3 regions of the Hymenobacter cellulosilyticus genome follow, and region 1 is predicted to be linked to each of the others. Evidence: riboswitches for the same ligand, from Rfam matches in the RefSeq annotation. Region 1 holds a riboswitch; each other region holds the start of a gene.
The links. A riboswitch is a leader RNA that binds a small molecule or an ion and turns the genes downstream of it on or off. The one in region 1 is predicted to bind S-adenosylmethionine.
Positions count from the first base shown of each region.

Region 1 (2,256 bases):
CGGTCTGCTTTACCTTGTCGCCGCCGGCGCTGAGCTCTTTATCGGTTTTCCAGACTTTGCTCTCGGTACCGTAGAGCATATTGACGCCTTCAACTTTGCCTTCCTTGCTACCACAGGCAGACAGGAACAGAACAGTCAGCATCATCAGGCTGGCGAGCAGGCGAAAGGAAGTGGGGAGAGTTTTCATGGTGGAAAAGGGTTTGGAGAAGGGATTAAAACGACAGCGCCGGCTCGCCAAATAGCGGCTAGCGTTGCGGTTCTTACGGGGCAAAATCCAAAGAGTTAGGGCCGGCAGCGTTGGGCTTGGCGGGCCACAACCAATTTACCCTGAGGGCGTACTAAGCCCTGATACCGTGGCCGTCAGGCACATGCGGTAGCGTCTACTCCCCTCACCTTAACCGACACATAACCATGGGACTGTTCGATTTCCTCAGCAATAAAGGCGAAGAAAAACCGGTTCAGCCAGCGGCCAAGCCCGCCGCCGGAGCCACCGATTTTTTCGGAAATAATAACGCCGCTGCGGCCCCCGCAGCGCAACCTACCGCCGCAAAAGGCGACTCTTATACTGTGGTAAGCGGCGATTCGCTCTCGAAGATTGCCAAGCACCACTACGGTGACGCCTCCAAGTGGCACCAGATTTACGAAGCAAATAAAGCCATTATTGGCGCTAACCCCGACCATATCGAAGTGGGTCAGCAGCTAACGTTACCTACCCTTTAGGTCCTTTTTTGCAGAAAAAGGTTGGAAACGCCGTCCGAGCTTCGGGCGGCGTTTTTTTCGTCCATTTTCTGGAAAAAATAAAAAACTTTCCCCGGAATTTGGTCTTTTCAATTCCAGGTGTACATTTGCAGTCACCAACCCGGTACTCTCCCAGAACGATGGGACAGTTTGAAAGAATTTATACAGAAGCGGCGAGAGAACAGGCTCCCTGACCCGCTGGCAACCTTCATCTGATGAAAGGTGCCAATTCCTGCCCGCATGGCGTAAGGCCTGCGGGAGCTATAAGTCGAGTACCATGGAAAACAACCCTGCTTCCGCTTTCTTTACCCCGTCCGCGTCAGCCGCCTCCGTGCCGGCTGCTTCGCCGATGGGTTTGCGCATTTCTGCCCCTGGGTTTTCGGCCCGGCTGGCCGAACGAATGCGAATGTGCTGTTGGACCACGTGTTGTTGCTGTTGCTAGCCCCTGAGCGCCTAGCTTCTCCCCTCCCCTCCTTTTTTAGGCTTCCCCACCGCTTGCGGCCCTTGCGGGCCCGCTTCGTCGCAGGGTTTGGCCTGGCTCCGTTGCAGCCTTTTGCGGGCTCCGGATGTATTCCTGGTTGCCGTCGCCATGACCTCAACCAGCTGACAATCTGAAACTTCATTCCAAAGACTTTCTAACTCAGCCTTATCATGTCCACGCAAGCCCTGCAATTCGAGACCCTGCAACTCCACGCCGGCCAGCAGCCCGACCCGTAACCGGAGCCCGCGCCGTGCCGCTCTACCAAACGACTTCGTACGTGTTCAAAAACGCTGAGCACGGGGCCAACCTGTTTGCCCTGAAGGAGTTTGGCAACATCTACACCCGGCTGATGAACCCCACCACCGACGTGTTTGAGCAGCGCGTAGCAGCTTTGGAAGGCGGCGTGGCAGCTTTGGCTACGGGCTCGGGCAGGCTGCCCAGTTTATTGCCCTAAACAACATTCTGCAGGCCGGCGACAATTTCGTGAGCAGCTCCCACCTGTATGGTGGTACTTATAACCAGTTTAAAGTGGCCTTCAAGCGCCTGGGCATCGAAGTGCGCTTTGCCGACGGCGACAACCCAGCCTCGTTTGAAGACCTGATTGACGAGAAGACTAAGGCTATCTACCTCGAAACCATCGGTAACCCCAGCTTCAGTGTACCGGACTTTGAGCGAATTGCTGCCATTGCCGAAAAGCACGATTTGCCGCTGGTAGTGGACAATACGTTTGGGGCGGGTGGCTACCTGTTTCGCCCCCTGGAGCACGGCGCCCACATCGTGGTTGAGTCGGCCACGAAGTGGATTGGCGGGCACGGCACCAGCATCGGCGGCGTGATTGTGGACGGTGGCAAGTATGACTTCGGCAACGGCAAGTTTCCGCAGTTTACGGAGCCATCCGAAGGATACCACGGCCTCATTTTCAATGACGTATTCGGCAAGAACGGACCGTTTGGCAACATCGCCTTTATCATCCGGGCCCGGGTAGAAGGCCTGCGCGACTTTGGCCCGGCCATCAGCCCCTTCAACTCCTGGCAGCT
Region 1 covers NZ_CP095046.1:201,090-203,345, forward strand. Annotated here, with positions in the region: gene MUN79_RS01020 (hypothetical protein) at 1-187, opposite strand, end outside; gene MUN79_RS01025 (LysM peptidoglycan-binding domain-containing protein) at 412-720, shown strand; SAM riboswitch class I at 896-1,008, shown strand; partial or broken gene MUN79_RS01030 (O-acetylhomoserine aminocarboxypropyltransferase/cysteine synthase family protein) at 1,390-2,256, shown strand, end outside.

Region 2 (2,256 bases), 2.5 Mb from region 1:
AATAGAAGCCGCAACCGGCTGTTGAGCGTTTGAAACAGTAGTCTTGGCAACGGGCTGGGCAGCGGCAGTCGTCCCGATCTGGGTTTCCAGGTAGTCCACAAAGCGGGCGTAGGGGTCGAAGCCGACCACGTTCACGGCATCGGCCACGAAGTTGGACAGGGCGTTGATGTCGTAGAAAAGCACGTCGCCGGTCCGGTCGTCAATCAGGTACTCGATGCCGCCCACGTCGATTTTGGCGGCGGCCACGATGCGCTCCACGGCTTCGATTACCTCCGCTGGGGGCGTAAAGGCTTCCACCTGAATGCCCTTTTTGGGTGCTTCGGTCAGGCAGAACTCAGCCGACTGCTCCTCGGGAATCTGGCAGATTTCGGCCGGGCACAGGTTGAAGCTTTCCCCGGTCGTAAACACCTTCATGGCGTAGAGAAACTTGCCGTCGAGGGTTTCCACGCGGTGAATGTTACCACCGCGGGGCGTCACGTACTCCTGCACCAGGGCCGTCTGGTCGATGCCCAGATCAATCTGGTTGGCTTCGACGGCAGCGTGAATACCTTCAATCGTGTCGAAGCGGATAATGCCCGCGCCACTGCCGCCAATGTTGACTTTCACCACAATGGGGAACTGCAGTTGCTGGGCGGCGTCGGCAATGCGGGAGGCGTGGTTGACCACGAAGGACTTCGGATATTTCAAGCCCAGCGAGGCAAACAAGGAAAGCTGGCGGGCCTTGTTGGTTTCGATGGCCGTAGCGGCCGAGCCGTTGATAATACGGGTGCCGATACGCTCCAGGTGAGTGGCAAAACCGGCCGTGTGGAAGATGCCCTGGCCGTGGCCGCGCAGGTAGGCGGAAGAGCTCATCCGGTTCACAACCAGGGAGTAGCGGCTCTCCTGTTCGGCCGGGTCAAAGAGGTGGTGGGCCGCGTCAATTTTCTCGTAGGGCAGGCCCCGGCGGTCAAGCTCGGCAAACAGGGGCTTAAACCATTCGGGGTGCTCGTAATAAATGCCAATCGGCTTTTGGGGCTGGGCCATGGGGTTGTAATAGAAAAAGAAGTGTGACAAGGGAAGGGCCCGGCCGCAGTAGCGCGGCAGACGGGTAACAGCCGCCGACAGCTTAGCCGCTCTAAAGACGCTTAGCGCCGAAAACCCCACAGGCCAACCCGACAGACGCGCCGCAACGCAGCGGGAGCTGTTTGGTTAAAGCCAAGCAAGGCAGGGGACGCAGCAGGCTACAAGCCAGGGCGGCAAAGCAAAACCAACACAGCGGAAACTGGCTGGTCAGCCGGCAGGGGAGAAGTGGGCGTGACTAGCAACAACAGCCAGCGCCGGCCAGAGGCCAACAACAGACTGCGGCAGGAGCAGACTGGGGCTGGGCTACGAAAGCAGCGGAGAAGGCAGAAAAGTTGTTGGCAGTGTCCACGGCAACTTGTTTTTATATGGTCAGGACTTGGCACCGTTCCAGCTCATCACTGGGGGTTGCCGGCGTATCGTCGAGCCTGTCTCTCCACGCCTCTGTATAAAAACAATCCTTTGGTCAGAAAGAATTGACTCTGCAAAGGTAAGGCGATGCACGGCACAGTTACAATACCCCGGCCGGGCCCCGATTTTCCTGCCTTCTTAGCGCAGAGTAGCCTATAAACAGCAAAGCCCCGCAGAGGTTCCGCGGGGCTTTGCCGGATAACGTCAATGAGTGGCTTTCAGCCGCTAGGCGTCGGTTTTGGCTTTCACCTTCACTTTGTTCTTGCGGGCTTTGCGCGGGCCGTGCGCCACAGAAAAAGCCCTGGGCCTAGCTGCCAGCACTTGCTCGGCCGCCACGCGCTGCAGAGCCACGGCCTGTTCGGGCAATAGGCCCAGCGCGGCGGCGGCCTCTTCCCGAGAACCGAGGCGGCGCGGGTCATAGTCGGTGATTTCGCCGAACAATACGCAGGCACTCAGGTAGGCCCCGGCCGTGCCGGGGTGGTAGTTGTCTTCGCCCCACAGGTCGAGCTTGCCGGGTTCGGGCTGGTAGGGGTTGCGCTGGGCCACGCCGGTTTGCACGGCCCGCAGCCAGGCGTCGCCGGCCGGGGCCACGCCCGCAAACCGGCCATTAGCGCGGGCTGCTTCGTAATAGCCGCGGTGCAAGTCATGGGTCATCGAGTCGAGGGGCAGGCCGGAGTAGGCTTTGCCGGGTAGGTAGGTCTGGTCGGCCCGGGCCCAGGTCTGGTAGAAGTACAGCCGGGCCGCGGGGTTGGCCGTGTGCACGGCCTGCTCGATGCGGGTCGAATA
Region 2 covers NZ_CP095046.1:2,673,359-2,675,614, forward strand. Annotated here, with positions in the region: gene MUN79_RS13090 (ATP-grasp domain-containing protein) at 1-1,053, opposite strand, end outside; SAM riboswitch class I at 1,421-1,514, opposite strand; gene MUN79_RS13095 (hypothetical protein) at 1,696-2,256, opposite strand, start outside.
Region 2: linked by a shared signal. The riboswitch ahead of MUN79_RS13090 (ATP-grasp domain-containing protein) and the one ahead of MUN79_RS01030 (O-acetylhomoserine aminocarboxypropyltransferase/cysteine synthase family protein) in region 1 are both predicted to bind S-adenosylmethionine.

Region 3 (2,256 bases), 520 kb from region 1:
TTGGCCAGCTCGGCAATGTGCTGGGGCGTGGTGCCGCAGCAGCCGCCGGCCACCGTGACAATGCCGTCCTTAAGGTAGTTTTCCACCACGGCCGCAAATTCCTGGGCCGACTCGTCGTAGCCGCCGAAGGCATTGGGCAGGCCCGCGTTGGGGTAGGCCGAGATATGCACGTCGGCAATGCGGCTCAGCTCTTTCACGTACACCTGCAGCTGGTCGGCGCCCAGGGCGCAGTTCAGGCCCACGCTCAGCAAGGGCAAGTGGCTGATAGAGTTCCAGAAAGCCTCCACCGTCTGGCCCGACAGCGTCCGGCCCGAAGCGTCGGTGATGGTGCCCGAAATCATGACGGGCACGACCTTGCCGCCCTCGTCGAAGAACTTCTGCACCGCATACAGGGCCGCTTTGGCGTTGAGCGTGTCGAAGATGGTTTCAATCAGCAGCGTATCGGAGCCGCCTTCCACCAGCCCGCGCACCTGCTCCAAGTAGGCAGTAGCCAGCTCGTCGAAGGTTACGGCGCGGAAACCGGGCCGGTTCACGTCGGGCGACAACGAAGCCGTGCGGTTGGTGGGCCCAATGGCGCCGGCCACGAAGCGGGGCTTGTCGGGGTTCTGCGCCGTAAATTCGTCGGCTACTTCCTTGGCTATGCGCGCCGACTCGAAGTTGAGCTCATACACGATATGCTCCAGCCCGTAGTCGGCCTGGGCAATGGTGGTGCCGCTGAACGTGTTGGTTTCCACCATGTCGGCCCCGGCGGCGAAGTAGTCGGCGTGAATACCCCGGATGATGTCGGGACGGGTCAGGCTAAGCAAGTCATTGTTGCCGCGCAGAGGCTTGGGGTGGTCCGCAAAGCGGGTCCCGCGGAAGTCGGCCTCGTCCAGCGTGTGGCGCTGAATCATGGTGCCCATGGCGCCATCGAGCACGAGGATGCGCTGCTGCAGAATGTCGTAAAGCGGGGAATCGGGGCGAGACGTCGTCGGTTGCATATCGGCTCTTCTAAGGAAACTAGCGGCGAAAAAGTGCCTATCCAGAAAGAGCCGCGTGGGGGCGCGTCCTGCACTTATCTTCTCCCGGAGCCGGAGCTACGGAATGGGAGTTGGCACCTTGTTTTATTTCAGGTTGCCAAGACGTCGTCGGGCCCAGTCCCTCGGTCTTTCTGGATAAGTAACAAAGCGAAGATAAGGCAGGAAATTCCGGAATCCAATTTTACCCGGCCCTCCAGCGTTGCCTAAGAGCCTTACCTGCCTTTATTGGGGTCATAATCCTGCTTTATCTACCGTTGCTATGCGTCTACCTCTACTGAGCCGAGTTTTCGCTGCCCTTCTACTGCTGCTGCCCGGCCGGGCCCTGCCTGCCCAGACTCCAGCCCGCCCCACCGAGCACGGCCTGCGCGGGCAGTATTACGAGGGCAAGAACTTCGAAAAGCTGGTACTGACCCGCACCGATGCTGCCATTGACTTCGACTGGAGCCGGCGGCAAAACGGCCCCGGCCAGCCCGTCAGATACGCTGTGTCGCCCGGCCCGGGCGTGCCCGGAACGTGGTTTTCGGTGCGCTGGACGGGCTTTTTGTATGCCCCCAAAACGGGCGTGTACACGTTTCAAATGGCTACCGACGACGGTATGCGCGTCTGGATTGGGGGCCGGCCGCTATTAAACTCCTGGGCCGACCAGCCCACCAAGCGCGACAGTGCCACTATGAAGCTTACGGCCGGCCGCTACTACTCCGTGCGGGTCGAGTATTACCAGGTAGAGCGCGTCACAAAGGCCTTGCTGGCCTGGCGGCTGCCGGGCTCTACGGCGGAGCCGAAGCCGATTCCAACCAGCAACTTGTACCTGACCCTGCCCGTTACGGCCCAGCCTTTTGTAACCCCGAAAGCAGCGGCAGCCGGTGGTACCATTCATATTGTATCGGCCCCGCCGGGCAAAAAAGCTGCTCCGACAACCTCTACGGCCGTTAAGCCCAGCCGGGGCGTGACCGTGGCCGGCAAGGTGCCCGGTGGCATCGGGCTGCAGGCTACCTACTATGCCGGCTCGGTGCGGGGCGCGGCGGTGCATAGTCGGGTGGAGCCGGTGGTAAACGTGACCTGGCGCGGCGCAGCCCCCGCCCCCGGCGCACCCGGCGCGGGCTTCTCGGTGCGCTGGACGGGCTATGTCTACGCCCCCGAATCAGGAATCTACGTGCTGCATACCGAGTGGGACGACGCTACCGACGTGCGCTTTGCCGGCGACGACGTGCTAACCATGGAAAAGTACGAGCCGGAA
Region 3 covers NZ_CP095046.1:725,363-727,618, reverse strand. Annotated here, with positions in the region: partial or broken gene metH (methionine synthase) at 1-980, opposite strand, end outside; SAM riboswitch class I at 1,052-1,161, opposite strand; gene MUN79_RS03665 (PA14 domain-containing protein) at 1,279-2,256, shown strand, end outside.
Region 3: linked by a shared signal. The riboswitch ahead of metH (methionine synthase) and the one ahead of MUN79_RS01030 (O-acetylhomoserine aminocarboxypropyltransferase/cysteine synthase family protein) in region 1 are both predicted to bind S-adenosylmethionine.